Regions from separate parts of the Microbulbifer sp. VAAF005 genome, predicted to be linked through region 2. Evidence: predicted binding sites of a transcription regulator. Region 2 holds the regulator's gene; the other holds the start of a gene.
What was found. Region 2 encodes LexA, which represses DNA repair genes until DNA is damaged. Its sites were predicted from a motif close to ACTGTNTNTANANACAGT; they were not measured.
Positions count from the first base shown of each region.

Region 1: ruvC (crossover junction endodeoxyribonuclease RuvC) is a predicted target of LexA. The motif match lies at 6,159-6,176, and genes of this name have one in related genera.

Region 1 covers NZ_CP120233.1:2,271,266-2,287,305, forward strand. The annotation lists gene P0078_RS09950 (OmpA family protein) at 1-145, opposite strand, end outside; gene tolB (Tol-Pal system beta propeller repeat protein TolB) at 245-1,540, opposite strand; gene tolA (cell envelope integrity protein TolA) at 1,537-2,331, opposite strand; gene tolR (protein TolR) at 2,339-2,770, opposite strand; gene tolQ (protein TolQ) at 2,791-3,480, opposite strand; gene ybgC (tol-pal system-associated acyl-CoA thioesterase) at 3,485-3,889, opposite strand; partial or broken gene ruvB (Holliday junction branch migration DNA helicase RuvB) at 3,902-4,920, opposite strand; gene ruvA (Holliday junction branch migration protein RuvA) at 4,944-5,555, opposite strand; gene ruvC (crossover junction endodeoxyribonuclease RuvC) at 5,613-6,140, opposite strand; gene P0078_RS09995 (YebC/PmpR family DNA-binding transcriptional regulator) at 6,291-7,034, opposite strand; gene aspS (aspartate--tRNA ligase) at 7,140-8,918, opposite strand; gene P0078_RS10005 (FmdB family zinc ribbon protein) at 8,996-9,268, opposite strand; gene P0078_RS10010 (HU family DNA-binding protein) at 9,556-9,954, shown strand; gene P0078_RS10015 (proline--tRNA ligase) at 10,169-11,896, shown strand; gene P0078_RS10020 (lytic transglycosylase domain-containing protein) at 12,018-12,584, shown strand; gene P0078_RS10025 (helix-turn-helix transcriptional regulator) at 12,588-13,655, shown strand; gene P0078_RS10030 (sterol desaturase family protein) at 13,834-14,664, shown strand; gene P0078_RS10035 (DUF4345 family protein) at 14,733-15,137, opposite strand; gene P0078_RS10040 (hypothetical protein) at 15,368-15,859, shown strand; gene P0078_RS10045 (peptidylprolyl isomerase) at 15,850-16,040, shown strand, end outside.
Region 2 covers NZ_CP120233.1:5,258,468-5,274,507, reverse strand. The annotation lists partial or broken gene mfd (transcription-repair coupling factor) at 1-757, shown strand, start outside; gene P0078_RS23755 (CsiV family protein) at 881-1,876, shown strand; gene P0078_RS23750 (hypothetical protein) at 1,903-2,121, shown strand; gene P0078_RS23745 (cold-shock protein) at 2,391-2,606, opposite strand; gene P0078_RS23740 (mechanosensitive ion channel family protein) at 2,906-4,012, opposite strand; gene nagZ (beta-N-acetylhexosaminidase) at 4,094-5,110, opposite strand; gene P0078_RS23730 (TetR/AcrR family transcriptional regulator) at 5,144-5,773, opposite strand; gene P0078_RS23725 (LOG family protein) at 6,057-6,695, opposite strand; gene lexA (transcriptional repressor LexA) at 6,856-7,461, shown strand; gene P0078_RS23715 (hypothetical protein) at 7,525-7,782, opposite strand; gene P0078_RS23710 (DUF6586 family protein) at 8,137-8,628, opposite strand; gene topA (type I DNA topoisomerase) at 8,632-11,319, opposite strand; gene P0078_RS23700 (hypothetical protein) at 11,527-12,057, opposite strand; gene P0078_RS23695 (universal stress protein) at 12,203-12,646, shown strand; partial or broken gene P0078_RS23690 (ATP-binding cassette domain-containing protein) at 12,713-14,561, opposite strand; gene P0078_RS23685 (hypothetical protein) at 14,718-15,218, shown strand; gene P0078_RS23680 (transglycosylase SLT domain-containing protein) at 15,215-16,040, shown strand, end outside.

The sequences.
Region 1 (16,040 bases), 2.4 Mb from region 2:
TATCAAAATCGGTGGTTTCAACCGCAGTTTGATCTGCCTGGTCCAGGGTCTCCTGGCTGCCTTCGGTGGTGTCAGTGCTGCTACAACCAGCCATAACTGCCAATACACAGGCTAACCCAAGGCCTGTTTTTACTGATTTCAACATAAGCTACTCCGCTTTATATATAGTGTTATCGAAAATCCTGAAAGATTTCTACTTGCTCTAATTCACACCCTTCGCTTAAGCGCGTCGGGCACCCCCGCCTTATTCAAAGTACGGCGACCAGGCCGGTTCACGGACATCACCCCTCTGAGAGGGCAGGTTGTACTTCACCCCGGCATCCAGCGACACCGCTGCCAGAATACCTTTATCCCCACGTTTGGTAGCGTACATCAACATGGCCCCATTCGGCGCGATACTAGGGGATTCGTCCAGCGTAGTCTCCGTAAGGACACGCACTCTGCCCGAGTTGATATCCATCGTAGCGATGGTAAATACGCCCCTATTACGATGCACCATCACCAGTGTCTTTCCATCGGGAGAAACACGGGGCCGCGCATTGTAATCGCCATCGAAGGTTAAGCGGTCGACTTGACCAGTGGCAAGAGTCAATTGGTAAATTTGTGGCTTCCCTCCCCTATCGGAGGTGAAAACCAGTGATTTACCATCTGGCATCCAGTTCGGCTCAGTATCAATGGAGAAGTGCCTTGTCATTCTTGTCAGTTTATTACTGACCAGATCCAGCACGTAGATCTCCGGGTTGCCGTCCTTGGAGAGCACCATCGCCAGTTTGGTTCCATCCGGGGACCAGGTCGGCGAACTGTTGATGCCCTTGAAGTTAGTTAATTGCTTGCGCGCACCCGTGCGCAGGTTCTCGCGAAAAATTGCCGGGCGCCCGGTTTCAAAGGAGACGTAGGCGAGCTCCTGGCCATTGGGGGACCACATGGGAGACATCACCGGCGCACTGAAACGACGGATCTGCTTGGCGCGAGCACCATCGATATCCGCACGCATCAGCAGATAGCTGGGCTTGCCGCCACGGGTCTCTTCCTGCACGTACACCATTTCCGTGGAGAAGGCACCGCGAATACCGGTGATAGCTTCAAAGATCTCATCGGCGGCGCGGTGGGCGATATCCCGCAGCTGGGTCTGGCCGCCGCGCACTTGCTTGGTGAACATCTTGTGCTGGCCGAAAACATTGACCAGATCAAAAGTGAGCAGGTAACCGGTGGCCTGCGGCTCAATGCGGCCAGTCACTATGTACTCGGTGCCGAGGATACGCCAGTCGCGGAATACCACGTCTTCCGGGGCCTTGGGGAAAGACAGCATGTCCTCCTTGGGCACCGGGGAGAAAAGGCCACTGCGGCGAAGGTCTGAGGAAATAATCCCGGAAACATCTTCCGCCAGTACCCCGCCACCAGACCAGCTGAATGGGGACACAGCGATCGGTGTGGGGTCATCGATACCGCTGGTGATATCCACCACCAGCTGGGCTCGGGCCCCCAGGCTCACCGAGGCGATTGCAATAATGGCGACTGTCTTCAGTAAACTCTTGATCATTGGCGCAGATCTTCGACTTTAAAGTTCAAAATAGTTGTGCGGACTTCCCGCTCAAATACCACTGGTTCCTCCCGGGCCAGGTCGGCCACTTCGGGAAATACCTCCACTTTTTTGATAGCGGTCAGTACCGAGCGATCCAGGGCGGCATTACCACTGCCCTCGACGATATTAGCTGCCACCACCCGGCCGGTGGGGACAAAGTTTATTCTCACCTTGGTAAGCATACCGTTTCGGGCACTGGGCGGGCGACTCCATACCGCCTCAATTTGCTGCTGGATCGCCTGGCCAACGGACATCACCGCTTGCTCGGCCTCATTCGCATCCAGCAGTTCCTCTTCATCCTGGAGGGCCTCGTCAAAAGAACTCTGGCGCTCTTGGGCCAGCTTCTCCTTCAGCTCTTTTTCTTTGCGCGCCTTCTCTTGCTGCTCTTTCTCGCGACGGGCCTTCTCTGCCTGTGCCTTGCGATCAGCTTCGACTTTCGCTTTGCGTTTCTTTTCCGCCTCGAGCTTTTTCTTCTGCTCCAAGGCTGCGCGGCGCTTACGTTCGACCTCAGCCTTGCGTTTTTGCTCCGCAGCGCGATCGGCACGCTGTTTTATTTTATCGACCTTTTTCGGCAGCTTCTTCTTCGGTGTTGCCGCTTCAATCGTCACCAACTTGGCCTGCACAAACTTTGGCATAGGTTTGCGCTCAGGCATACTGCTGGCTTCCCAGCCATAGGTCATGGCAACTAAAAGCGCCCCATGCAGGACAAGGCTGATGATAATCGCCAATGCATAAAAGCCTTTATTCACCGGCACCCTACCCCTGAGGTGGCTCTGTCACCAGGCCGACGCTGGGCGCTCCCGCCTGCTGCAGTTCGGTCATGGCATTGACGATCAGGCCGTAGCGGGCCTCGGTGTCACCCCACACCAAAACCGGGGTTCCCGGCTTTTGGCGCAATACCTTAGCGACCGTTTGTTTAATTTCTGCGAGCGGCTTGGCGCTCTTCTCGTCAGTCCCCAGATTTAGGTAATAGGTGCCATCGGAGCGCACAGAAATAATCAGCGGCTCCTCATCGGTTTCCTCCATCGGCGCCGAGGGCGCGTTTGGAAGGTCGACTTTGACCCCCTGCATCAACAATGGTGCCGTGACCATAAAGACAATTAGCAGCACCAGCATTACGTCAATGTAGGGCACCACATTGATCTCGGAGACCAGCTTCTTTTTGGTTCCCTTGCGAAACACACTCATAGGGTTCGCCTATTCACTACTCAGCCGGAATGCACTTTGCGGTGCAGGATAGAGGAAAACTCCTCGGCGAAAGTTTCGTAGCTGGACAACAGCGACTCCGCTTTGGCGGAATAGCGGTTAAAAGCCATCACCGCAGGAATTGCTGCAAACAGGCCCATAGCCGTAGCCACCAACGCTTCACTGATACCAGGTGCGACCGTAGCAATAGTGGCCTGGTGCATAGTGGCGAGACCACGGAAGGAATTCATAATCCCCCACACGGTACCAAACAGACCGATATAGGGACTGACAGAGCCTACGGTTGCCAGGAACGGTAGGTTCATTTCCACCTTTTCCTGCTCCCGGGACATAGCCACACGCATGGCCCGCTCAGTGCCTTCCATCACCGCTTCAGGGCCGCTGCTGCCTTGCTGGCGCAGGCGGGTAAACTCAGTAAATCCGGCGCGGAAAAGGGACTCAACACCATCGGTTCGGCCTTTTTCCGCTCGTTCGTTACCTTCGCGGAAGAGTTTGTTCAGGTCGGCACCGGACCAAAAGCGGCGTTCGAAATTGTTCAGGGAGCGCTTGGCCTGGGACAGGTAAAGCCCGCGCTGGATAATCATCACCCAGGACACCACAGAGGCCAGTAACAGCAGCAGCATAACTAACTGTACCAACAGGCTGGCGTTCTGGATTAGCCCCCAAAGAGAAAGTTGTTCACCGGCGTTCATCTTCTTAAATAACTGCCTTTAATGCTGAATAAATAGGTTCCGGCAGGGCACAGGGCCTGCGGCTGTCGTCAGCGACACAAGCAACTTTGACCACACCTTCGCAAATTAGCTCATCGCCGCGCCAGATTTTTTGCTCAAAAGTCACTGCGGCCCGCCCCAGTTTGCCAATCGAGGCCGTAGCGCGCAATGCATCATCAAGAAGTGCGGACTTTCGATACTGGATCTCGGCGGAGTGCACGACCAGTAACAGCCCCTGTTCTGGCATCGCCGGCTTATCATACCCGAGGGAGCGCAGCAGTTCTGTGCGCGCGCGCTCCATATACTTCAAATAATTCACGTAATAAACGATACCACCAGCATCGGTATCTTCGATATAAACCCGCAGCGGAATACTGAAAACTTCCTTCACCCCATCCTCTCTCTATTTATTATCGGGCTTCGGCAGGCCGAAGTGCTCATAAGCCAGGCCGGTTGCCACTCGCCCTCGCGGTGTGCGGGCGATATAACCCTGCTGAATCAGGTAGGGCTCCAACACATCTTCCAGAGTATCCCGCTCTTCACTGACTGCTGCAGCGAGACTGTCCACCCCCACTGGTCCACCATCGAACTTCTCAATCATGGCCAGTAGCATACGGCGATCCAGCTGGTCGAAACCACAGGAATCCACATTGAGCATATTAAGAGCGGCATCGGCAATGCCGGAATCCACGGCACCATCACCTTTAACCTCCGCGTAGTCGCGCACGCGGCGCAGCAGGCGGTTGGCTATTCGGGGGTACCCCGAGCTCGACGGGCAACTTCCAAGGCTCCACCTTCATCCATCTCCACTCCCATCAGGCCAGCGGAGCGACGGACAATGCTGGTGAGATCCTCAACGTTATAGAACTCAAGCCTCTGGACGATGCCGAAGCGATCCCGCAGTGGCGAGGTAAGCAGGCCTGCCCTTGTGGTGGCGCCCACCAATGTGAAGGGTGGCAGGTCGAGCTTAATCGAACGCGCCGCAGGTCCTTCGCCGATCATAATATCCAGCTGGTAGTCTTCCATCGCCGGATACAGTACCTCTTCCACATGGGGGCTGAGGCGGTGGATCTCATCGATAAAAAGCACATCCCCCGGCTCCAGGTTGGTCATCAACGCAGCCAGATCGCCAGCCTTCTCCAGTACCGGGCCCGAGGTGGTCTTAATGGCCACTCCCATTTCGGCGGCGATGATATTTGCCAGGGTGGTTTTACCCAGCCCCGGCGGTCCGAATACCAGGGTGTGATCCAGGGCCTCTTTGCGCAGCTTGGCAGCCTGAATAAAGATCTCCATTTGCTCCCGCACCACTGGCTGACCCACATAATCATCCAGGGTTTTGGGGCGCACGGCGCGGTCGTACTGCTCTTCCTGGCCCGAGGGGCCCACGGGCTCCGGTGCCACCAAACGGTCGGCTTCGATCATTGCAACAACTCCAGGGCCTCAGATTAAGCGGGGGCCATTCCCTTAAGGGCCAGGCGAATCAAAGTCGCACTATCGGCATCCGGCTGCTCCTTGCTGGCGCGGGCCACCATTTTACTGGCTTCAGTGGGCTTGTAACCCAGAGCCGCCAGGGCGCTCTCCGCTTCACCGGTGTGATCCACCTTGGGCTCGGCAGCAGCGGCCATCAGGGGGATATCGTTGGCGTCGCCAAAATCCGGGGTCAATTTATCCCGCAGCTCCACGATCAGGCGCTCAGCAGTCTTTTTACCGACGCCGGGGACTTTGACCAGCGCCGCTACATTATCCTCCGACACACAGCGGGCCAGGGCAGCGCCGTCCAGCCCGGATAAAATAGCCAGGGCCATCTTGGGACCCACTCCACTCACCTTGATCAGGGTGCGAAACAATTTGCGGTCCCCATCGCGAATAAAACCATATAACTGCTGGGCAGTTTCGGATACCGCTAAATGAGTGTGCAGCTGTACCGGCTGCCCCAGTGCGGGCAGTTCAAAAATCGTGGTCATGGGTGCGAGCACTTCATAGCCCACCCCCTGTACATCCACCAACAACAGGGGCGGCTGCACTGCGGCCAGGGTACCGCTCAATCTTCCAATCATGTGTTATTCCAGGTTTATATTGTCTGCGCCCTTTACGGGGCCAATTCTACCAGCCGATCACACGCTCAGGCGGCCACGACGAAAACGACTGCGCGCACCGCCAGCGGTAAATACCAGGGTTTGCTCGGTATGCATATGACACAGAGCCACGGCCAGCGCATCGGCGGCATCCTCCTGGGGCGACGCAGGTAGGGACAGCAGGGTTTTCACCATGTGCTGGACCTGCAATTTATCCGCTCCACCGTTGCCGACCACTGCCTGCTTCACTTTGCGAGCTTCATATTCGGCTACTGCCAGACCACTATTTGCCCCTGCCACAATAGCTGCCCCCCGGGCCTGTCCCAATTTCAGGGCGGAGCCGGCGCTCTTGGACATAAAAACATTTTCAATTGCCATCTGAGCAGGCTGGTATTGCTGGGCGATCTGGCTCACTGCATCAAAAATCAGTTTGAGGCGCTCAGGCAGGGCACCTTCGGGAATACGAATCACCCCACTGGCCACATAGCGAGCCTTGCCCCGCTCCACATCGATAATTCCATAGCCCGTTTTTCGCGAGCCGGGGTCAATACCCAGGATTCGGGTCAAAAGGCAGCTCCCCAAATATCTGTATGTTTATATAGTGGTGGGAGTGTCCCAAGGTGAACAGGAAGCGTCAAGGGAGGGGGAGTAAGAAGGGCTTGAAAAGATAAAAAACCAGAGGCGGGACAGTAGCCGCCTCCAGTTACGGAACCGGCTTTAGCCCAGCTCCTCCATCACCTCTGCCGGAATATCCGCATTGGTGTAAACGTTTTGCACATCATCCAAGTCTTCCAGCATCTCGATCAGAGCGAGTACTTTTTCAGCACCGTCTTTATCCAGCGGAATCGTGGTGGACGGAATCATGGCAATTTCGGCACTGTCCGGGGTAAAACCAGCTGCAACCAGGGCGTCCTTAACCGTCAGGTAGTCCTGGAATTCAGTGGTAACTTCAACACTGCCGTCATCGTTGGATTCGATATCCTCAGCCCCGGCTTCGAGAGCTGCGTCCATCAACGCATCTTCATCCACTCCGGTCTCGTAGAACATCTGACCTTTGCGGGTAAACAGATAGCTAACGGAACCGTCGGTACCCAGGTTGCCACCGCGCTTGGTGAAGGCGTGACGCACTTCAGCCACGGTGCGGTTGCGGTTGTCAGTCAGGCACTCCACCAGGACCGCTACACCACCAACGCCGTAGCCCTCGTAAACTACGGCTTCGTAGTTTTCACCATCCGCATTGCCGGCGCCACGGGCGATAGCTTTGTCGATGGTGTCGCGCTTCATATTGGCGCCCAAAGCCTTATCGATAGTGGCGCGCAGCGCCGGGTTATCGTCCGGGTTTGGACCCGATTTGGCGGCTACCGTCAACTCGCGAATGATCTTGGTAAAGACCTTGCCCCGCTTGGCATCCTGAGCTGCTTTGCGGTGCTTAATATTGGCCCATTTACTATGTCCGGCCATTTTCCGTCTCTCTTCAGTCAGTGCGTAGGATGAGCCAAAGAGCGAAGCGAATCGCCCATCACTACGATTGGATAGGCCCGCTTCGCTCGGCCCATCGGGGAAAAATCAGCTGATTTTTTCTTCTTTTTGTCGCAGGCGAATACTCAGCTCACGCAGTTGTTTCGCATCTACAGCACCCGGGGCATCTGTCATCACACAGGCGGCGCTCTGGGTTTTCGGGAAAGCGATAACATCGCGAATAGAGTCACTGCCGGTCATCAACATCACCAGGCGATCCAGGCCAAAGGCCAGGCCACCGTGGGGCGGCGCACCGTATTTAAGCGCATCCAGCAGGAAGCCGAACTTCTCGCGCTGCTCTTCAGCATCGATACCCAGGATGCGGAATACCGCTTCCTGCATCAACTGGTCGTGGATACGAACAGAACCACCGCCCAGTTCGGTGCCGTTAAGTACCATATCGTAAGCGCGGGAAAGTGCTTCGAGCGGATTCTTTTCCAACTCTTCCGGGGTACAGGAAGGCGCAGTGAAGGGGTGGTGCAACGCAGTCAGGCTGCCGTCGTCATTTTCTTCAAACATTGGAAAGGCGACAACCCACAAAGGCGCCCACTCGCTGGTGTACAGATCCAGGTCTTCACCCAGCTTGCAGCGCAATGCACCCAGGGCTTCGGAGACAATCTTGGCCTTGTCCGAGCCGAAGAAAAGAACATCACCGTCTTCCGCTTGCAGGCGATCGAGGATAGCTGCACGGGTTTCAAGCGGCAGGAATTTAACGATTGGCGACTGCAGACCATTTTCCAGGTCAGAGCGATCGTTAACCTTGATGTACGCCAGGCCCTTGGCGCCATAAATACCGACAAACTTGCCGTAATCGTCCAGTTGCTTGCGGGTCAGTTTCTTACAACCGCCAGGTACTTTAATCGCAGCAACACGTCCCTTCGGATCATTGGCCGGCCCGGAGAATACCTTGAAGTCCACCTCGGTCATCAGGTCCTTGATCTCCACCATCTCCAGTGGAATACGCAGGTCCGGTTTGTCGGAACCGTAGCGCAGCATCGCCTGGTAGTGGGTCATGCGCGGGAATTCACCCAGATCAACACCCTTAAGCTCTTTAAACAGCTTGCGAACCATGTTCTCGGTGATCGACATGATTTCCTCTTCGTCGAGGAAGGAGGTCTCAATATCGATTTGGGTAAATTCAGGCTGGCGATCAGCACGCAAATCCTCATCGCGGAAACACTTGGCGATTTGGTAGTAGCGATCGAAACCGGAAACCATCAGCAACTGCTTAAACAGCTGTGGTGATTGTGGCAGGGCGAAGAACTTGCCCTCGTGAGTGCGGCTCGGCACCAGGTAATCCCGGGCACCTTCTGGGGTGGCGCGGGTCAGGATTGGGGTCTCGATATCGAGGAAGCCGTGCTCATCCAGGTAATTGCGGATTGCGGTAGTCAGCTTGGAACGGAAATACAGGTTGTTCTGCATTTCGTTGCGGCGCAGATCCAGATAGCGGTATTTCAAGCGGATATCTTCACCCACCTCGGTGTGCTCATCCAGCTGGAAAGGCACTGTCTCAGCAGTATTGAGGATCTCCAGCTCTGTGCCGTAAACCTCAACTTCACCGGTCACCATATTGGGATTCACGGCCTCCGGGGCACGGGCGCGCACACGACCTGTCACTTTAAGCACATATTCGCTGCGCACGCGATCGGCCATCTCGAAGTGTTCGGCCGCATCGGGGTCGAACACCACCTGTACAATTCCCTCGCGGTCGCGCAGGTCGATAAAAATCACTCCGCCGTGATCGCGGCGGCGGTCGACCCAGCCACAGAGGGTTACTACGCGGTCAATGTCCGCAGAACGAAGGACGCCACAGTAATCGCTGCGCATGGATGAAAATTCCCGTTATCGATAGGTGAAAAGATTAGTTAGAGGGTACACCGCGCGGACAGCCCCGCACAGCTCGCCTAGGCCGTCTTTGCCGCCGCTGTGCCAGACTTGTCGCTTTTGGCCTTACCACTGTTGGCAGAGTCACCGCCAGCGAGGTTTTTCTTGCTACCAGTTTTAAAATCAGTCTCATACCAACCGGCGCCCTTCAGGCGAAATCCAGCCGCTGAGATTTTCTTGCGCAGCTCGGCCTTCTCGCAAGCTGGGCAGTCTTTGAGCGGGTCATCGCTCATCCGCTGCAAAGCTTCCATTTCATGGCCGCAGGCATTGCACTGGTATTCATATATCGGCATTACACAGTACCTGGTGCTTAAAAAAAGGGGGAGAGAGTATACATGAGGCCTACAGAGGTAAGAAGCTGCACGGGTCTTTTCCCTGGGTAAAGCGTCCCATAAAGGCGACGTGAGGCTAAAAAATGTAAAAAAAGCACTATTTTTCTAGTATTTCTTCGTGCGGCCGAACAAAAACTATATATACTTCCCCCATCACCCGCTGAGACACCCGTAACGGATGCAGCGCAGCGGGAGAAAAAACACACTTTTACCGGATATATACCGAACAACAAAGAAGGAAGTAAGCCATGGCTGTCTCCAAGAAAGCTGCTACTAAAAAGGCCCCGGCAAAGAAAGCTGCGGCCAAAGCTGCACCGGCCAAGAAAGTAAAAGCAATCAAGGAAAAGTACACTAAGACTCAAGTACTTAATCAGATTGCAGAAAGCACTGAGCTGTCCCGCAAGCAGGTTCAATCTGTTCTGGACGAGCTGAACGATATCATCGAAGGCCACATCAAGAAGCGCGCAGTTGGCGAATTCACCCTGCCGGGCCTGATGAAAATCACCACCGTGAAAAAGCCGGCTAAGAAAGCTCGCAAGGGTATCAACCCGTTCACCGGTGAAGAGACTACCTTCAAGGCGAAGCCTGCCAGCATCCAGGTTAAAGTTCGCCCACTGAAGAAGCTGAAGGAAATGGCAGAGAACTAATACACTCTGTAAAGCCTCAGCTTAAAAACCCCGCTTATGCGGGGTTTTTTATTCACTCCCATTCCAAGCCAGTGCCCAGGCACCTGCTAAATAGATACCCCGGTATAGCAAAAGGCAATCCGCATTGAGGCAATACTGCCCCCAGGCAATATTTATTGCCCAGCGAATAGCGTAAAATAGCCAGCTTACCCGTAATAGAATCCATATAATTCCTATGCGCGCATCTCGTTATCTCATCGCAACCCAAAAAGAAACTCCCAACGACGCAGTGGTGATCAGCCATCAGCTGATGCTGCGTGCCGGCATGATCCGCCGTCTGTCTTCAGGTCTCTACACCTGGCTGCCCACTGGGTTGCGGGTGTTGCGCAAAGTCGAACGCATTGTTCGCGAAGAGATGGACCGCGCTGGCTCCCTGGAAGTACTGATGCCGGTCGTGCAGCCGGCAGAGCTTTGGGAAGAGTCCGGCCGCTGGCAGCAGTACGGCCCCGAACTCCTGCGCATCAAGGATCGCCACAACAATGACTTCTGCCTGGGCCCGACCCACGAGGAAGTCATCACCGACCTGATCCGCGGTGAAATCAATAGCTATAAGCAGTTGCCCGCCAATTTCTACCAGGTGCAGACTAAATTCCGCGATGAAATCCGTCCGCGCTTTGGCGTAATGCGCGCGCGCGAATTCACCATGAAGGATGCTTACTCCTTCCACGTGAACGAGGATTCCCTGCAGGAAACCTACGATATTATGCACGGCGCCTACTGCCAGATTTTTGAGCGCATTGGCCTGGACTACCGTCCGGTACTGGCAGACACCGGTTCAATCGGTGGCTCCAGCTCTCACGAATTCCACGTGCTGGCGCAGAGCGGCGAAGACGATATCGCCTTCTCCACAGAATCCCGCTACGCCGCCAATGTCGAATTGGCAGAAGCGGTTGCCCCAGCTGGCGAGCGCCCTGCTCCGTCACAGGAAATGCAGGAAGTTCATACGCCGAACCAAAAAACCATCGCCGATGTCAGCGAGTTTTTGAAAAGTAATCCCGCCCACTCAGTAAAAACCCTGATTGTTCTGGGCGAGTGTGAAGAGGGTGAAACCGCTCCATTAATTGCCCTGGTACTGCGCGGCGATCACGAGCTGAACGAATTAAAAGCAGAGAAGCTGGCTGGAATCGCCAGCCCCATTCAGTTCGCCTCGGAAGAGCGTATCGCCAAAGAACTCAGCTGCAACATTGGCTCCCTGGGCCCGGTGGGCATAAAGATCGAGACTGTTGTGGATCGCTCTGCGGCGCACCTGGCAGACTTTATCTGCGGCGCCAATCGCGATGACTACCACTTAACCGGTGTGAACTGGGGTCGCGATGTGGAGTTGGGCCGCGTCGAAGACCTGCGCAATGTAGTGGCAGGCGACGCCAGCCCCGATGGGCAGGGCACCCTGGAAATCAAACGGGGTATCGAGGTCGGCCACATTTTCCAGTTAGGCGACAAGTACAGCCGCGCTATGAATGCCACGGTACTGGATGAAAACGGTAAAGAGCAGGTTATGTCCATGGGCTGCTATGGCATCGGCGTTTCCCGAATCGTCGCTGCGGCGATCGAGCAGAACCACGACGACTCAGGGATTATCTGGCCCACTGCGATTGCACCTTTCCAGCTGGCGATTGTGCCAATCAATATGCACAAGAGCGATGTGGTAAGGGAGAAGTGCGAGCACCTGTATGAGTCCCTGCGCAGCAAGGGTATTGATGTATTGCTGATGGACGAAGCCAAAGCGCGACTGGGCGCTATGCTCGCCGATGTGGAGCTGATCGGCATTCCCCACCGCATTGTTATCGGCGATCGCGGCCTGGAAAAAGGTGTGGTGGAATATAAAGGTCGCGGAGATGCAGAAAGTCAGGAGTTTGCCGTATCCCAGCTCGAAGAAGTGTTATTGGAAAAATTTAATCAATAATTGTCGAGCCGCCCGGTCTGCCCCCAGGCAGGCCGGGACCTCTTACGGCAAAAGTGCTTTTTATCGGCGGCGTCACAAAATCACGCTGCCCATTTTGCCGGGCTTTTCGTAGAATCACCCCATGATAAAAAAAGCCACCGCCCTCTTGTTGCTCTGCCTTACCTGCTGTGCCGCCCAAGCTCAAAGCAGTAGAGCCGAGATCGACCCGGAGTTGCGCCTCGCCCTGCAGGACGCAGTTACCCAGGCCGACAGCTTTGTGGACCGCTTCGATGCGGAAGTGTGGCTAATGTCTAAATCCCAGCCTCTGTCCCGCTATATCAAAGATCCCAAGCGGCGGATGCACGTACTGAAAGCCGTCCACCGGGAGGCAACTCGGGCCGGGCTGCGCCCGGAAATCGTATTGGCGGTTATCCAGATTGAGAGTGCTTTTGACCCCTATGCGATATCCCGAGTTGGCGCTCTGGGCATGATGCAGGTAATGCCGTTCTGGAAAAATGAAATCGGTCGGCCCGACGATAACCTGATCGATATGGACACCAATCTAAGGTACGGATGTACCATTCTTAAACACTACATCAAAAAAGCCAAAGGCAACCTAGCCAACGCCCTCGCCTATTATAATGGTAGCTACGGCCGCCATACCTATAGCAGCAAGGTCCTGGATGCCTGGGCCGAGCGCTGGAGATAAACGATGACCGCCGGCTACTTATTTTTCTCCGGCGGTGCATGCGCTCTTCTTTTATTGGCAGCAACCAAGGTTGCTATACATCATTACAGGCTTGTTGCCGGGCGCTGCTTACTGGCCCTGTTGATAGCCGTGATCTGCTATTTACTCTGGCCCATCCTGCCACAGTTGAGTGGACCTACTGCGCTCTTGCTTAACCTGCCAATTACTCTGATTCCCGCAATTTTTTGGCTGTTTACTCACCTTTTATGCCGTGAGGAAGAGCCTTTTCCCCGGTGGGGCTGGATTCCGATTGGTATTACCCTGGTCATCGGCATAGTGGCCTACCACGCACCGTTGCCATTGACGTCAGATCAGCAATCCCCACTATTTACCCTTTCGCAGCTACTCAAACTCGGCTTAATCAGCCTCGGCCTACTGACACTACAACGGCAGTTTCACCTGGACTTGGTCGCAGAGCGCCGACGCCTGCGCACAACCCTACTTATCGCCGTCGGCGCCTATATGCTGGTGGTAATTGGCGCAGAATCTATCTTTGCTTACCGCCCGCTTCCCAACGGTGTACCGACACTGCACGCACTATTTGCCAGCCTGTTGTCACTGGTTGCCTGCCTATGGTTGCTGGCCCTTTCCCCCAGCGCTCTGGGAGAATCCCTGCCGCGCCCGAAGAGCAGCGAGCCAGAGGAGGAAGAACAGCCTTTAGCTCCGCCACCTGAACTGGATGAACAACAGCAAACCCAGCTGCAAAAATTACAGGAACATATGCACAACGGTGGTTATCGCCACACCGGACTCACCATCAGGGAGCTCGCGGAGCAGTTGGATATTCGCGAACATGTGCTGCGTGTGCTGATTAATCGCCACCTAGGTTATCGCAATTTTAACGAATACCTAAATCAGTTTCGTATTGATGAAGCCAGTAACCGGTTGGCAGATCCGGAACAGGCCCATTTGCCAGTACTCACCATTGCTCTGGACATCGGCTATCGCTCCTTGAGCCCATTTAACGCTGCTTTCAAGCGCCGTCACAGCCAAACCCCCACTGAGTACCGCCGGGAAAAGCTGCCCGCCTGAATCTCCTCTCCTGAAAGAATCCGTCAGCATTTTTTCATATTCCGTAAGCCCGCAAAGTAAAAGGCTCCCAGACTGGGAGCGCGGTGAAAGCGATTTTCCCGCTGCGTGCCCGGCTCACCGAGACCCGATTTAACACCGGTGAGTCTCCCTTCAATAGAAGAATAATGATGGTGAGAATATGGATTTTTTAGTCGACATATCCCAGGACGGAGCCAAACATTTCCAGTTGAGTTTATTTCGCTATGTGCTGGCCGCTTCAGTAATGAGTATTTTGGCCGGCTGGCTATTTCGCACCTGGATGAACCGGCGCCGTATCCAAAAGCGTCGTGCCGAGTGGAAAGATATTCGGCGGGAGGTGAGTTATTCACTATTAACGGTGTGTATCTTTACCCTGGTAGGGGTTATTACCACCATGATGCACGATCTGGGACTGACAAAATTTTACTGGCAGTGGAGCGATTATCCACTCTGGTGGAGTATTGCCAGCCTGCCAGTAGTGATTTTGATCCACGACGCTTATTTTTACTGGACCCACCGAGGTATGCACCATCCCAAGGTATTTAAACACTTCCACCGCCTACATCATCAGTCCAGAACACCCACGCCCTGGACGGCATACAGTTTTTCCGTAGGTGAAGCGGTCCTGATGGGCGCTTTCTCTCCCCTAATTGCCCTGATACTGCCGCTTAATCCAACTATTTGGTTCACCTTTTTATTTATCAGCATCTTCCGCAACGCCATGCTGCACACTGGCCGCGAGTTCCACCCCCGCAGCTGGGTCGACGGCCCTATGGACAGGCTCACCACCACGACTCACCACGACTTGCACCACCAGCGCTTCCAGGGCAACTACGGCTTTTACTTCACTTGGTGGGATCGCTGGATGGGCACAGAATTTAAGGACTACAAGCAGGTCTTCCGGCAAGCGGTGGATGGGCAATTACACGAGGGAGAAAAAGAGGTGGAAATAGACAACAGCGCAGCGGAAGGCGTAAAAGCTCACGCTTAACCCACTCAAATTACTTAAATGGGTGCCGGGGTTCCCCCGGCTCCTTTCTACTAGCCGTAACAACCGTGTTAATGGCCATGCTGTAAAGGCAACCAGCGGGATTCTCGGTAACAGTAAAGTCCCCAGATCACAAAGACGACTTCGATAGCAAAAAGCACTAAATTGCGCTGGTCAAAACCACTGATAAATAACATTCCGTAGAGGCGCCCAAGAGCGAAGCCGATATAGGCGATAGACATCGCAGCGTAAGCAACCCTGCGGTGCGGGCGCATAGCCAAAGCCACCAGTAGAATCACCGCGATGGCCAACATAAACCCGCCATAAGTGGCCATAAACTCGGGCATGGCTTCGGGGGTATCAAATGAAAAATCCACTTCATTCGCAAGGCTCTGCGGTTTAAACAGGGCCCAGAGGCCAATAGAAGCAAAAACCAATAGATTGAGTGTCAAATAGACTCTTCCCAAATATTTCAATCGATTCTCCCCTCTAATTTCTGTTACTCACCCCTATACAAGGGGAACACCGCTTTGGAGTACTGTCACAGTATATATGAGCCACACCCCGCCATACGCCGGAACAATTCACCAATTTGGTACAAAGCGATGGATTTATCAATATTTTCTTACTGGCAAACTGAGAATGTCTTTCCATAATTAGAATCCACAGCGCAACTCCGACCCACTCCAAAATAAGGGCCGCGCTTTTGAATACCACTACCTTCCTCAAGTCATTGGCGAAAGAGCCCCTGCTGTATTTTATTTCGATCGCCATAATCCTATTGGGATTGGGAGAAATCCTGGAACCGCCTGCACAAGAGATTGTTATCAGCGAGGGGCGCGTCGAACATCTACGTTCGGTGTTTGAGCGCAAGTGGCACAGGTACCCCACTGATAGCGAGCTGGAGCAACTTATTGAGAATTACCTAAGAGAGGAAATACTTTACAGGGAAGCGCTTGCCCTGGGATTAGCCGAGAACGACACAGTAATCCGCCGCCGCCTGCGAATGAAAATGGAACTTACGGCGCGTAATTTCGCTGACACTCAAGACCCAGGCGATCGAGTATTGGAGAAATTCCTTCAAGGTCAGGCTGATAAATACTGGCTTCCCCCACCCTATCTTTCCAACAACGATTTTTCTCAGTGGATCTGGCCTCATCAGATTCACGTGATTTTAACGACTTACTCATGCAGCTAAACAGCGGTCAGGCTTCGCCAATGATTGGGGATTCAACCCTACTGCCAGCTGCTTTTATCGACACTTCAGAGCCACGAATAGACAGGCAATTTGGGCTGGGATTTTCCGCTCAATTGTCCAAGCTGCCGGTTGGCGAGTGGAGTGGTCCAGTCCGCTCGACCTTCGGCGATCACCTGGTCCT
Region 2 (16,040 bases):
CCAGCTTCACCAGTTGCGCGGTCGCGTGGGACGCTCGCACCACCAGGCCTACGCCTACCTACTGACGCCCAACAAACGCTCCATGACCAATGACGCCGTGAAGCGCCTGGAAGCGATTAGCGAGGCCCAGGATTTAGGTGCAGGCTTTACCCTGGCTACCCACGACCTGGAAATTCGCGGTGCAGGCGAACTGCTAGGTGAGGAACAAAGCGGGCAGATTCAGAGTGTTGGCTTCAACTTGTATATGGAGATGCTCGACAAAGCCGTGAAGGCCATTCGCGAGGGCCGCACACCGAATATTGACGAACCCCTCGAATCCCCTGCGGTGGACGTCAATCTGCGGGTTGCTGCACTGATTCCCGAGGACTACCTGCCCGATGTCCACGGCCGTCTGATCATGTACAAACGCATTGCCAATGCCACCGACGGGCAGCAACTGAAAGAACTTCAGGTAGAGATGATCGACCGTTTCGGGCTACTGCCGGAATCGGTAAAACACTTGTTCCGCACCACGGAGATCAAGTTAAAGGCCGAGAATATGGGCATCCGCAAACTTGAGGCCTCTGCAGCAAGAGGGCGTATCGAATTTGCGGAGAATACCCGTGTAGATCCGCTCACTTTGGTTAAGATGGTGCAAACCCAGCCGGGACGCTACCAGCTGGCCGGCGCAAACCAACTGAATTTCAGTCTCGATGAGGAGGGTACTGATCGCAAGCTCCAGGAAATTAACGAAGTTCTGGAAAAGCTTGCACAGTGATACCATCCGGCAGGCAGCGGCGGGAGCTGGCGGCAAAACTAATTAGTCTCCTACTCCCGCTTAAACGGCCTGTCGGCAATGACACCCTCGGCACCCAAATAGAATTGTTTAAGTGGTAAACCCATGAAAAGGATAATTAGCCTCTGCTCAACCCTGGCACTCACGCTGGCAGCAACCAGTGCCCAGGCCGTCAACTACGCTGGCAATACTTTCGAAATAGAAATGATCGTATTCGAGCGCCCCCAGGGGATGGAAAGAACCGCAGAGACCTGGCCGACGGCACCCCGTCTTCAGTATCCATCAAAGTGGATCGACTTTGACACCCTGCGCACCCCAACTCAGCCAACAGAGGATGAGGTGTTATCGCTTGAAGACATCATCTCGAGCCCAGAAACGAGCGGCCCAGCCGATATTGAATCATCGGAGCTTGAGGGCGACGCATCTACTAGTTCGCAGAACTCTGAGCAAGCACAAAGAAACTTGCTGCTAAGACCTGTACCCAGGCTGCTGGACAACAAAGCCGCCGCAATTTCCAGGGCTGGTGACAGGGTCCTGTTTCACAAGGCCTGGCGCCAGGTTTTAAAAACCAAGAGAAACTCCCCGGCCATTCTGATTGATGGCGGCAGCCAGCTCAGCGGCCACAGCCAGCTTGAGGGATCTATCACCCTGAGTGTCGCTCGCTATTTACATATCAGTACTAATTTGTGGCTCAGCGATTTTTATACGCAACCCGGGGAACACAGTATTCTTCTTCCTCAGCGCCCACAAAATAAAATCGAAAAGCCACTACAAATCCTAACCGGTAATTACAGTGACATTGAAAATTCATATTCACAAAATAACGGGTTTGATATCGAAAATAGTCAGGGCGCAATTAACACAACTGAGCCACTCACATTGGGCGAGCCAGAATTTATAAAAGAAGAGCCATTATATGTAGCCCAGGCTGCGAGACTGCAACACGAGAGACGTTTGCGTAGTGGCCAACTTCATTATATCGACCACCCTGCATTTGGCATTCTTATTGAAGTGCGCACTGTAGCCAAACCCAAAAAAGATTCGCAAAATATAGATATACTTAATTCCGACCAAGAAAAAGATAACCGCACAGAAAGTTAATTTATTTAAATAATCGACTTTCGCCAATGGCCCCTGCAAATCTTGCCGGGGCTATTATTTTAAATATACCTTTAAAACTCTTCACCTCAAACGAATTAATTTCACCATCACTACAAGTACACCCCACCCAACCGATATTTAATCAATTTATCTTTAATCAAAATACAGCCAGCAAACAAGCAAATACCGCCACCCCACAACAACATAAAATTGCAATCAGTGGGGCAATATTCCTGGAGCATTAAAGCAATAATTAGCACAGCGGTATTGAGCACAATAAACTCACTCATATACACACAATTACATTGGGGACTTTAGGCGGGGCGGGATATGACCAAATCTACAAAGAGGGACACAAATGCAACTTAAAGAAGAAGAGCCTATATCCACTGCAAAGTAGCAAACAAAAAAGCGGATCATAAAGATCCGCTTTTCAGAGGCGCTGACAGGGCCGGCGTCAATTGAGCCGCAGGACCCTACACGACAACAGTTCTTTCAACGAGTGATCTATAAATCACTCACAGGGAACAACATCTTCCGCCAGCAGTCCTTTGTCACCTTGTTGCATTTCGAACTCTACCGCCTGCCCCTCATTAAGGGTTTTGTAGCCCTCGCCGCGAATGCTGCGATAGTGAACGAAAATATCTTCAGTTCCTTCTCCACAGGTGATGAAGCCATAACCCCGTGCGTTATTAAACCACTTCACTGTACCTGTAACGCGATCACTCATTGAGAAAACCTCATTATTGTTATTGCGCCTACCTCTTTTACCTCACTGCTCAATTCGGCAAGAGGGGCAAACGCCACCCCATTGTTAACAAACTGCTCCATGCAGAATGCTATCTTGCTTAATCCGATGAGCATATACCCAAAGGACGTACCCTGATTCTTAGATAAAACAGCGCCAGTGTCTAGTTTTCTATGTGAAATAAATACTACGTTTTTCCCAATATGCGTAATTAACCGTCAAAATCTTCAATAGTGCTCAATTAGAAACTAATCATTTGTACCTTATTGCACTCCCATTCCTCAACTGTCTAACGCGGCCTCTCGCGTTAATGAAGGTATATCGGCAATATGTAATGTTGAGGTTGGGAATGCACAGGATGCCCCATATCCCTCAATTATTTTAAGAATCGTTAATAGAACATCCTGTTTTACTTCATGATAACGAACCCAATCGGTAGTGCGGGTAAACGTATATATAAAGAAATCCAAAGAGGAGGAAGCAAAACTATTAAAATTAACAATAAGCGTACGATTAGAATCAATTTCCGGATGTTCCTGTAACATATTTTTAACATCCGCCACGATTGCCGCCATATGATGTGCATCTTCATAACGAATACCAATCGTTTCAAAAATCCTACGATTTAACATACGGGAAGGATTTTCTACCGCAATCTGGGTGAAGATGCCATTGGGAACATAGACGGGTCGCATATCAAAAGTGCGGATTCTGGTCAGGCGCCAACCGATATCTTCCACGGTCCCCTCAATCTCCTTATCGGGGGAGCGAATCCAGTCGCCCACCGCAAAGGGCCGATCCAGATAGATCATCAGGCCACCGAAAAAGTTTGCCAGCAGGTCCTTGGCCGCAAAACCGACAGCAAGCCCGCCAATACCACCAAATGCCAAAACACCACTGACGCTATAGCCCAGGAACTGCATGACCACAATTCCCGCCGTGATCACGATTGAGGCCCTGACCAGTTTGCCGATCGCACGTACCGTAGTGGCATCCATCGGCTTGCCCATATAGCGCGGATCGCACAGATTGTGTTCCACGCTGTGTGAGAATCGCCAGGCAAACCAAGCCATCACCAGGATCAAGCCTATTTCCCGCGTCGGTGCAGCCAGGGAGAATATCTCGGCACCAGTGGCGTCCCCCGCTCGCTGGGCAGCGACACTCAAGCCCAGCAGCCATACCAGTACCTGCCCGGGAGGGGAGAGTGCCCCAACCAAAGCATCATCCCAGGGATTAACCGTCTTTTCCGCCTTAATGGCCATGCGCTGCACAAACCGGCCAAATAACCAGGCCAACACCCCAGACGCAAGTACTATGAGGAAAACAGAAACTATCCAGACCCGGTTCTCACCAAGCCAGGACAACAGCACGCTCTCAACGGACTCCACTCGAACCCCTCCGCTTTAACCAACAATCAGTAATATCCGTATAGCGCCTTCTCAATAGACGACGGATTTAAACAACTTATCTCAGCGCATTATGGAAGCTAACCACTCCCTGGTTCTGTGCCAACGCGCACTCTTCTCAAGCTCCACCCAGGAGCCGATCACCGGCCTGCCACCCATGGCCGACAACCGATGAGTGGACTCCGGTTTGGGCACAAAGGTATCCAGTGCCGCCAGCGCCTCAAAAGCGCCGACACGATTGTTGCATACGACACCCATATCACAACCGGCTTCCAGGGCTGCGCGAATCCTATCGCCATAGCCTCCGGCCGCACCCGCCCCTTCCATAGACAGATCATCACTAAAAATCACTCCATTGAATCCCAGCTGTCGCCGCAATACATCCTGTAGCCAATAGCGGGAGAATCCCACCGGCTGGCTATCAATGTTGATGAAGCGGATATGGGCCGGCATCACCGCAGTAAGTTCCTGGGTTCCAATACAATCGATAAACGGAAGTGCATCGGTTGCCAAGACCTGATCCAACGAGCGCTTATCCTCTGGCAACTCCACATGACTGTCTTCCAGCACGTGGCCATGCCCCGGAAAATGCTTACCTGTCGTGGCCATTCCCGCTTCGCGCATCCCTTGGATAAAGGGGCGAGCCAGTGCGGTCAACTGGGCGGGGTCGGGACAAAAACTCCGATCGCCGATCACCCTGCTGTGGCTGTCATCCGCATCCAATACCGGCGCGAAGCTAAAATCCACTCCTACAGCAAGCAACTCTGCGGCCAGCAGCCACCCCACATCCTGCAATTGCTCGTTACTGGCGACAGCACTGAGGGCCTGCATTGAAGGTATTCGCGTAAAGTCATCGCGAAACCGCTGAACCCTACCACCCTCCTGATCTACCGCTAGCAGGATCTCTGGTCGCACCGCACGGATGGAGTTAACCAATTCGATAAGCTGCTGGCGATCCCGATAGTTTCTCGCAAAAAAGATCAGCCCGCCCACCATCGGATGCCGAAGCAACTCACAGTCTTCCTCGGTGAGTTCAAGCCCCTCGATATCCACCATGACCGGTCCGGGTGGTAAAGACATATTAAGTTCCTTATCGATTAAAGAGTGCGCCCACTAATTATCTACCTTCAACATGGCCGAAGCAGCGGGTACCAATCGCTCAAGAGTCTGGGTCAGGGTACTGTCAGAACCGAAATCCTCTCGCAGGATAGCCTCAATCGCATCGTGGCTCGACAGTGTAAAAATGGTCGCTCCCAGCATAAAGTAGAGGCGCCAATAGAAAGTTTCTGGGTCCAAGCCTGGTAACGCTTCAGCCAGCAATCCGGCAAAACGACGGTAAGTATCCCCGTATCGAGATACGATAAATCGACGCAAATGCCCCTGGAACTGGGTATAGGCCAACCCTAAGAGGCGCATAAATCGCTGTGGATCCTTTCCCTCCAGCCCAAGGCTTCCCAACCCAACTCGATACAGGCATTCGATCAGCTCCTCCACCCCCAGGGGCTGCCCCAGGGCAATACGGCGATCAAGCTCTTCTTCCAGAGCGTTAGTGAAAGGCGTTAAAAAGCGTTCAAATACCGCCTGTATCAATTCTTTCTTGGAGCCGAAATGGTAGTTAACTGCCGCCAGATTAACCCCGGCCGTGCTCGTAATTGTTCTCAATGAGGTTTCAGGAAAACCCCGTTCAGCAAACAGCACTTCCGCTGCATCGAGTATCCGGCTGACCGTATCTATCTGGCTCATAAGTATCAAACCACCATTTAAAACATACGTTTAATCGACGCCAGAGTAGCACATTCTCACTGATCTAGAGCCCGCCAGCTAAGCTCTCCACTCAGCAAGGTACAAGAGTAAAAATAACAGGGAAATGTATGTCAGGCGGTAAGATCAATACTGCTGGAGTTGATCTCCCGCCAACTTGTGCAAGTACGCCACCCCACCAGCCGGCATAGCCTTTTAGACCGGGGGCAGCTTTAACAAAAATAACTTTGAAAATTTTTTCGGTATTTTAAGATCATCCGAATAATTATTCTTTCACCTGCATATATTTCATAATCAGGGCCGCAGCCTCCTCCACACTATCAACGATATGAAAAAGGTCTAGATCACTGGCATCGATACAATCGCGCTCTAACACTGTATCTACCAACCAATCGTACAGCCCGCTCCAGTAACGCTTACCTACCAACACAATTGGGAAACGCCGCACTTTCTGCGTTTGCACCAAGGTAAGAGCTTCAAACAGCTCATCCAACGTGCCGTAGCCACCGGGAAGTCCAACGAATCCAAGTGCGTGTTTTACAAACATAAATTTCCGTACAAAAAAGTATCGGAAGTTCAAACTGATGTCCTGATATGGATTTGCCGCCTGCTCAAAAGGCAGCTCTATGTTTAACCCAATTGATGCGCCGGGCTGCCCGAAAGCCCCTCGGTTACAAGCCTCCATCAGCCCCGGCCCACCACCGGTAATCACGGGGATCCCTTCAGCCGCGAGCAACTCTCCCAACTTTACCCCCTGCTGATATTCAGGACTGTCCTCTGTAAATCTCGCCCCTCCAAACACTGTCACTGCACCACCTAACGCTATCAGCCGCTCTATCCCATCTACCAATTCAGACTGAATACGAAGCACTCTCCAGGCTTCCGGCATTTTTGCATCCAACATTATTTTTCCCTCTTTGTCAGTTCCTTCAACGCTTTCTTCTCTCCTTGCTTTCTCCATCAATGTAGCAGCTCACAAAGACTAAAACCTGAGGATTGCGCGAACAATAAATCTGTATATAATTCCAGCAACTGTATATAAATACAGAAAACTAGGTAAATCTATGACCAATCTCACCGCTCGTCAGTCCCAGGTTCTCGACCTGATCAAGTCCTACCTGGATGAAACAGGCTACCCGCCAACGCGGGCAGAAATTGCCCAGGAGCTCGGCTTCCGCTCGCCCAATGCCGCCGAGGAACACCTGAAAGCACTCGCCAGAAAAGGCGCCATTGAGATGGTTGCCGGCGCTTCCCGAGGCATTCGAATTCCGGATCACCAATCCGGCTTGCCGATTGTGGGTAGAGTAGCTGCGGGGAATCCCATACTCGCCAGCGAACATATTGAGGATTACTGCGACTTGCCCGCGAGCTTCTTCCATCCCCCCGCAGATTATTTGTTGAGGGTGCATGGTATGAGTATGCGAGATGCGGGCATTCTCGATGGAGACTTGCTGGCAGTGCAAAAGACCGAGCAAGTGCGCAATGGCCAAATCGTCGTTGCCCGTATCGATGACGAAGTCACAGTGAAACGCTTTCGCCGCAAGGGAAATCAGGCAACCGTTCAGTTGCTACCTGAAAATAATGACTTTGAGTTAATTCAAGTCGATATGAGAGATAAGAACTTTGTGATTGAGGGATTAGCCGTAGGGGTTATTCGCCAAACGCCTTAAGCCCCTAAAAACGACAACAGCGGCCATTGGCCGCTGTTGATAAGACTCGAACTAACGCTGATGTTAGTGAATAGTATGATTTACCGGCATTAAATCGTCTTCTTCCTCGAAGTAACCAGCCTCAAGATCGTCTAGATTTTGTACGGCTTCAATGCCCGCTTCCAACATAGCCCTTGCCACAGCAACCTTGTTCTTGCGCAGAAACTGAAGGCTTTCTGCAGAAAAAGAAATGCTTACCAAAGGGTCCTCTTTATGGCCAGCACGACGCAAAGCTACATCGCCATTAGCCAGCTCGATTATTTCAAAAGTTTCGGAGGACATTCGCTTTTCCTTCACGGCACAACAGTTTGCGCCCAGTGTACCACAGGCTTGCGATAAGTTTCATTCATCCAATTTGAGGGCTTCTGGCTCCTGACTTTCGAGGCAGTCTATTACCAGTACGCTATATCAAAGAATTACCTAAACCACTCAAGAGATCACAAGAGAAGAGTGAATTGCTTTGCACGTTGCACCAGCTGCGGGTTATGTCGAGTGGGCCACAACTATTCTATTGTGACTCACTCAAAGGACAGCGGACTTTCCCGCAGAGGTGCGCCTAATATCAACAACCTTCAAAATTCGCAGGAACATTACGAACCTATTCAGAAGTTCACCGAGGTCGAGTAAGCGTATTAGTTAACACTCATCCAAGTGAGCGCGCTGCCTTACCACCAATTCATTCAGCGAGCGATGCCACTGAAGCAACAACTCTTTGGACAAAGGTGCAAACTCAGGCTTGGCAACTTCGTTGTGTAGCGGGATTAAATTAACCTGTTGCTGTTTTTCATCAGCACCCACAGATATTTTCTGCTGCTCTTCCCAGGCGTAAAGCATATGGGATAACCAACTCTGCGGGTCGCCGACCAGGCCGGACAGCTCATTGGCCTCTGCACTAGCCCTACCCTGAACGCCCAGCGCATCAATGATCAACTGCGGAGACTCCGGTTCAAACCCCAGCTGAAGCTGGGCTGCCTGCTCTGCAAGAAAAGCCCGATAGGCCTTGCACAACTGCATCAACGCTGCCTCTTCCAGCGCATCGCGCTGGAGAGGCAAGTCCCACGGCTGTTGCAGCAACAGCTGGCTCTTGCGTAGAGCCGAAGTGACATGAATCGTGTAAGAGTTACTCATTACCTACTTCTTTGCCGCTGTCTTTTTAGCTGCGGGTTTCTTGCGCTTGGCAGCAGTGCTCTTGGTGGAGGCCTCTACTTTCCAACCACCATCGCGATAAAAAGCACGCCAACCGGTCGCCTTGCCCTCTTCCTCAGATTGAACATATTGCTCCTGGGTTTTGCGGCTAAATCGAACTACGGTATCCCGCCCACTGTCATCTTGAGTCGGTGCAGAGAATAGGAAGCTGTATTTTGGATCGATCTCACTCTGGTGAGGCAGCAGCTCTTTAACCAGGGGCGCACGGGTCTCACGGTTTTTCGGGAACTGGCTGGCAGCCAAGAATAGACCCGAGGCACCATCGCGCAGGATATAGTGATCCTCAACTTTGATACAGGCCAATTCCGGCATGGGAACCGGATCCATTTTCGGTGGCGCCGGCTGCCCATTTTTCAGCAGCTTGCGGGTGTTTTTACAGTCTTCATTGGTACAGCCGAAGTACTTGCCAAAGCGACCAGACTTCAACTGCATATCACTGCCACACTTATCGCACTCAATAATGGGGCCGTCATAGCCTTTAATTTTAAAAGTGCCCTGCTCAATCTCGTAGCCATTGCAATCCGGGTTATTGCCACAGATATGCAATTTACGCTGCTCATCTAGCAGGTAGCTATCCATAGCCGTGCCGCACTTGCCGCAGCGGCGCTTCTCCCGCAGCAACCTGGATTCAGCTTCCTCGTCCTTATCCGCATCGACCGCCTCATCACCAGAAACCAGGTTCATGGTATTGGTACAACGCTCTTTTGGCGGCAGTGCGTATCCAGAGCACCCCAGGAATACACCGGTGGAGCCAGTGCGGATCTGCATATGACGGCCACATTTGGTGCACTCGATATCAGTATCTGTCGGCGTATTGCGACGCATACCTGCATCGGCAGACTGGGCTTTTTCCAGGCGCCCGGAAAAGTCCTGATAAAACTCATCGAGCAGTTGCTTCCAACCCTTATCGCCGTCGGCAACCGCATCCAGGGATTCCTCCAGGTTTGCGGTAAATCCGTAGTCCATCAGGTTCTTGAAACTTTCGCTGAGACGGTCGGTAACAATATCCCCCATTTTCTCAGCGTAAAAACGACGGTTTTCCAGGCGGACATAACCGCGATCCTGGATCGTGGAAATAATGGAAGCATAGGTGGAGGGACGGCCGATACCGCGCTTCTCCAGCTCCTTAACCAGGGCCGCTTCACTAAACCGCGCAGGCGGCTTGGTAAAGTGCTGCTTGGGATCCAGCTGTTGCAGGGATAGCTTTTCGCCTACCTTCACATCTGGAAGCACCAGATCTTCATCTTTTTTGCCGCTCGGTGGCGCAACTTTCAGGAAACCATCGAAACGAATTACTCGACCCCGCGCACGCAACTCAAAGTCACCTGCGCTGACCACGATTGAAGAGGAGGTAAATTGGGCAGGCGTCATCTGGCAGGCCACGAACTGCTGCCAAATCAGGTTGTATAACCTCTCCGCATCCCGCTCAACACCGGACAACATATTTGGGGCGATACGAACATCGGACGGGCGAATCGCTTCGTGCGCCTCTTGAGCGCCCTCTTTACTGCTGTAGCTATTGGGGCTTTCTGGAAGATACTTATCGCCGTAATTCTCGGCAATATAATCCCGTGCAGATTCCACAGCCTCTTTACTGAGGTTGGTGGAATCTGTACGCATATAGGTGATATGACCGGCTTCATACAAGCGCTGGGCCAGGGTCATGGTCTTCTTCACACTGAAGCCGAGGCGGTTACTGGCCGCCTGCTGCAAGGTAGAAGTAATAAATGGTGCACTGGGCTTGGAGCTGGTTGGCTTATCGTCACGGGCGGAAACAACAAACTCACTGGACTGAAGCTGCTTGGCAGCACTCATTGCCAGCTCTTCGTTGGTAGGACGGAAAGCCTCACCAGCCTGCTTTTTCACCTCGAGGCGCAGCTTGGAAGCCTTTGCCGTCGCCGTATCGGCAAACAGGGTCCAGTACTCTTCCGGGATAAACGCGCGAATCTCCCGCTCCCGCTCAACTACGAGGCGGACCGCAACAGATTGCACACGTCCCGCAGACAAGCCCCTGGCCACTTTTTCCCACAGTAGAGGGGATACCATATAGCCAACGATTCGATCGAGGAAACGGCGCGCTTGCTGGGCGTTTACCCGATTAATATTCAGGCGGCCGGGATCTTTAAAGGCCTCCTGAATCGCAGACTTGGTAATTTCATTAAACACTACCCGGCGGTAGCGATCGTTATCGCCACCAATTGCTTCACGCAAATGCCAGGCAATTGCCTCTCCCTCGCGATCCAAGTCCGTTGCGAGGTAGATATGATCGGCGCCTTCGGCGAGTTTTTGTAACTCACTCACCACTTTCTCTTTACCCGGCAATATCTCGTAGTGGGCTTGCCACTCGTGATCCGGGTCGATCCCCATACGCTTAATCAGCTGATCGCGGTTTTTCTTCCGCTTGTAAGCCTCTTTCGCCTCGGGGGAAAGCTTGCGTGTTTCCGCTGCACGACGGGCGCGCTCCTTTGCGTCAACCGGCTGTTTATTGCCCCCACCTGTGGGCAAATCGCGAATATGGCCGACACTGGACTTCACAACAAAGTCCTTGCCGAGATATTTATTGATGGTTTTCGCTTTGGCCGGTGATTCGACGATGACCAGTGATTTACCCATAAGCCTTTGATTTCAAATGAAAATTTACTGCTATTGCAAGTCTTACAAGCCCTCCTATTGGGCTTGTGCTGCGCGAATATATAAGCCTCACTTCAAGCGCGGTCAAGCAAAGCTGACAATTTTCCACTCACAGTCACCAAATTTGGCACTGGGCAGTCCGCCTAAATGCGACTCAGTAGACGCTCTTTTACACCGCTAATACGGCAATCAAGACAGCCCCTCAGTCGCCGCGCGTGAACTCACTTTTCGAATAGCTTCTTCTATTAAGGGGGTGTACTCATCGAGCGACGCCATCAGTTTCTGGAAGGCTTGATTGCCTCCTGACTCCGGCCACTGAATACCGAGACCCACTGGTGTTGCAGTAATCGCACAGGCGTCCCGAGGGATTTTTTCCAGTAGCTCGCGCAAATATTTCCATGCCCCTTGCGGAGCTGGCTGGCCATCAGCCCAATCCCAAACACCGGAAAAATTCAGTTCGTGCTCAATCCGTTGCTTATCCAAAACCCACCCCACACTCAGGCCTTTGCGGTTCTGCCAGCGGTGATAATAGACAGCCGCAGTCCCATCACCCAAAGCCGCAGGCAACGCTTGGATTTGTACGGTAATGCCAGCCTGGGCCGCCCGGCTACGCAAATCTGCAAGACGGCTGTCACGGGCATTGGGCTTGAGCCACATCACCGGCCCCAGCACCAAAGCGATGGCAAATCCGACGATAATCACCGGCAACCAATCAGACATAACCACTCCTCATCAGTGGAAAAAAGTGACTATTGTGCGGTGTTCCGCGTGATCTATGTCAATCGGTTTTTTTTGCGGTAGACTCAAAATAGGTGTCACAAGGGTGTTTTTCACAGTCAATAAAAGGGATAGGAGCAGGTAAATTATGGCGAAATACCGACACATCCTCGTGGGCTTGGACCTGTCAAAAGAGTCTTCCCAGGTGCTTGATAGGGCCGCTGATATGGCTGAGGCATTTGGTGCCGAATTAAGCCTATTACACGCCATTGAGCCCTTAACTTTTGCCTATGGCGGCGACATCCCAATGGACCTCTCCGAGGTACAGGACCAACTACAGTCCCAGGCCAAGGAGCAATTGCAAAAAGCCGCCGATCGGCTGGATATCCCCGCAGATCGCCAGCACGTAATACTCGGCCAGCCATCTACTGAGATTCATCGCTTAGCCAAAGATATCGAAGCCGACTTAATCATTATTGGCAGCCACGGTCGTCACGGCTTAGCGCTATTACTCGGCTCCACCGCTAACGGAGTTCTCCATGGCGCCAAATGCGACGTTCTGGCGATTCGGGTACATATGGAAGACGAATAATCCTTCAAAATTGGGGAGGGGAAGCAGCAAGAATTGCAGCTTCCCCTTCAACTTAGTCGTCTCCCCCTCCAGCTCTGACCAGCGTTCAAATGCCTCTTCGAGCTGGGCCTGCCTTTCCGTCAGGGTGTTCAGCTTAGCCTGCACCAACGCCTGCTCCTGCTGATAAAAACTGGGGTCGGCAACCTCTTGCTCAATAGCCCCTATCTCTTCTTCCAAAGACTCAATCAAGGCGGGCAGGCTATCCAGCTCCCTTTGAAGCTTATAGCTCAGTTTCTTTTTCTTCGCTGGAGCCGCCTCCTGGGACTGGGGCTTTTCCTTTGGTTTGCTAGCAGCTGGCTTAACTTCTTTCAGCTCGGCGACAAAGCTGCCACCTTGGCGCACAAAATCCCCATAACCACCCACGTATTCACGGATGCGGCCATCCCCCTCAAATGCGAGGCATGAGCCCACCACATTATCCAGGAAAGCACGGTCATGGCTCACGAGTAGAACCGTTCCGCCAAAGTCCAGGAGTAACTGTTCAAGCAGCTCCAGGGTTTCTACATCCAGGTCATTGGTGGGCTCGTCGAGCACCAAAATATTGGCGGGCTGGCTAAACAATTTTGCCAGCAAAGCGCGATTTCGCTCTCCACCACTCAAAGCGCTGACTTTAGTACGGGCTTTAACACCACTAAAAAGAAAATCGGCCAAATAAGACATTACGTGGCGGCTTTTACCACCAATAGTCACTGAGTCGCGCCCTTCTGCGACATTATCGAGCACAGTCAAATCGGGATTCAGCTGATCCCGGCGCTGATCGAAATAGGCCACTTGCTGCTTGGTACCCAGGCGCACACTCCCCCTGGGACTTTAGCTCTCCCAGCAGCAATTTGATCAGGGTACTTTTGCCGACACCATTGGGGCCTATTAGGCCAACGCGGTCTCCACGCATCAGCGTGAATGATAAATCCCTAATCAACGGTTGCTCATCGGGGTAAGCAAAAGTGACGCACTTCAACTCAGCGACCAATTTGCCGGACATCTCACCGCTATCCAGGGCCATCTTGGCTATACCCTGCAGGGACCGGCGCGCTTCCCTTTGGCGACGCAGTGCTTGAAGCGCTCTTACCCGCCCCTCATTACGGGTTCGGCGCGCTTTAATTCCCTGCCGAATCCAGGTTTCTTCCTGCGCCAATTTTTTGTCAAACAAGGCCTCGTTTTTTGCCTCCTCTTCGAGAAGCTTCTCTTTTTCTTCCTGGTAACGATCAAACTTGCAGCGAAAAGTCCGCAAGTGTCCACGATCCAAATCCCATACGCTGGTGGCCAAACGTTGTGCCAATGCACGATCATGGCTCACAAACAAAAGAGCGCCACGATAGCTGGCAAGGAAATTCTCAAGCCATTCGACTGCAGCAATATCCAGGTGGTTGGTTGGCTCATCCAGTATCAGCAGATCAGGCTCCACCACCAAAGCGCGAGCCAGAGCAGCACGGCGCTGCCAGCCACCGGAAAGGTCGGCAACCTTTTCGTCTGCATCGAGCCCCAAACGATCTAATACACTGTCCACTTTCGGCAGCAGCTCCCAACCGTGAGCCGCTTCGATTTTGGCTTGTAGCTCTGCTGTGGGGGAGTCCCTGTACGCCGACAAAACAGCGCCTATTTCGCCCAATCCCATAGCCACGTACCCGTAGACAGAATCGGGGCAATCGGCAGGCAACTCCTGCTCCAACACCGCTTGAACCATACCGCTGGCACGAACAATCTCGCCGCTATCCGCGTCAACTTGCCCCGCGATCAAGCGCAACAGGCTGGATTTCCCCTCCCCATTACGCCCCACAAGGCATATACGATCTCCACGCTCAACTTTTGCGCTGACATTGTCTGCCAGTACCTGGGTCCCGTAACGAAGACTGACCCCATCCAATAGAAGCAACATAAATAGGCACTACAATTATCAAACCCGAACCTCAATCCCGCTGATGAAAGAAGCGAAGTCGGCTCTTTCGGGTTCTGTGAAAAATCAGCTATTTTACGCGTTTTTACCGTATAGTCAGTCATAGCTGGAAACACACGTCCAACTGAGGTAATTGAGATGTCAGCTGACGCAAAAGGAATCGCGCTTCTTTCTGCCCTAATCATCACCTGTCTCTGCACAGCCGTGCCCACTAATGCACAATCTGTTCAGGCAACCGCTATCGCACCGGAAGTATCCGAAGATAATCGTGCGGCGCAGAGAGAAAAGCTGCGCCAGGCCCGGCAGGCGATAAAATACAGGGATCGACGGCAACTTCGAGCACTTAAAGCTGAGCTCAAAGATTATCCCCTCGCTGCTTATATTGACTATTGGGCGCTCAGTGAAAAACTGCACCAGCTGCCCTTAAAAGAAGTTGATCAATTCCTGGAGAGCAACAGAGGCACGGCTATTGGCGACTGGATGATGGTCAGGTTGTTGCGCCAACTCGGTAGTCAAAAAAGTTCTCGACTTACCTGCGCTATTACCAACCTTCGCAACACAGTCGCACCTCCCTCCGCTGCTATTACGCCGATGCCCTATCGCGCCGAGACGGCTATCAGGCAGAAACACAGCAGTTGATATCAGAACTCTGGCTTGTTGGGCGGTCCCAAGTCGAGGAGTGCGACCCCGTTTTTGCCCGCTGGATGAAAAACGGCGGCTTGACGCAGGAACTCGCTTGGAAGCGGCACCTGCTGGCAGTCGAAGAAGGCAATCTCGATTTGGCACGTTATATCGCCAGAAAAATGACGCCAGCCCAAGCAGAGAAAGCCAAACTTTTACGCTCGGTCCATCGCAACCCACAGATGCTTCTCACTGACACCAAGTTCGCCTACAACCCACTGGAATATCGCGATATCGTGTTGCACGGATTGCACCAATTGGCGAAAAAAGACGCGATCAAAGCTGAAACTGCCTGGCACCGCTATCAGGCCAGCTACTTGTTTTCCGATGCCCAACAAGAAGCCATGTTCAAGCACTTGGCACGTCAATTTGCTCGCCAGGATAATATGCAGCGCTTGCAACAGCTGGTTGAACATCACACAGTGACAGATGGCCGCACCATCGAGTGGCTAGCCAGACAATCCCTACGTGAATTAAATTGGCAACAGGTCGCGTTCTGGATTGACCGCCTACCTGAGGAGAAACAACAACTCGACCGGTGGATATATTGGAAAGCCCGCTCACTGGAAGAACTTTATGGCACAGGAAGCTCTGAAGCCTCCTCCCACCTTTACCGCAAAGCCGCCCGCAATCGCAGTTACTACGGTTTCCTTGCCGCTGATACCTTGGGGCAACAGTACAGCTTTGAGCACCGGCCTGCACCAATCACCCCCATTCAAGTGCAGGAGATGGCAAAGCGCCCCGAACTGCAGAGAGCCCGAGAATTACAAGCGATAGGCG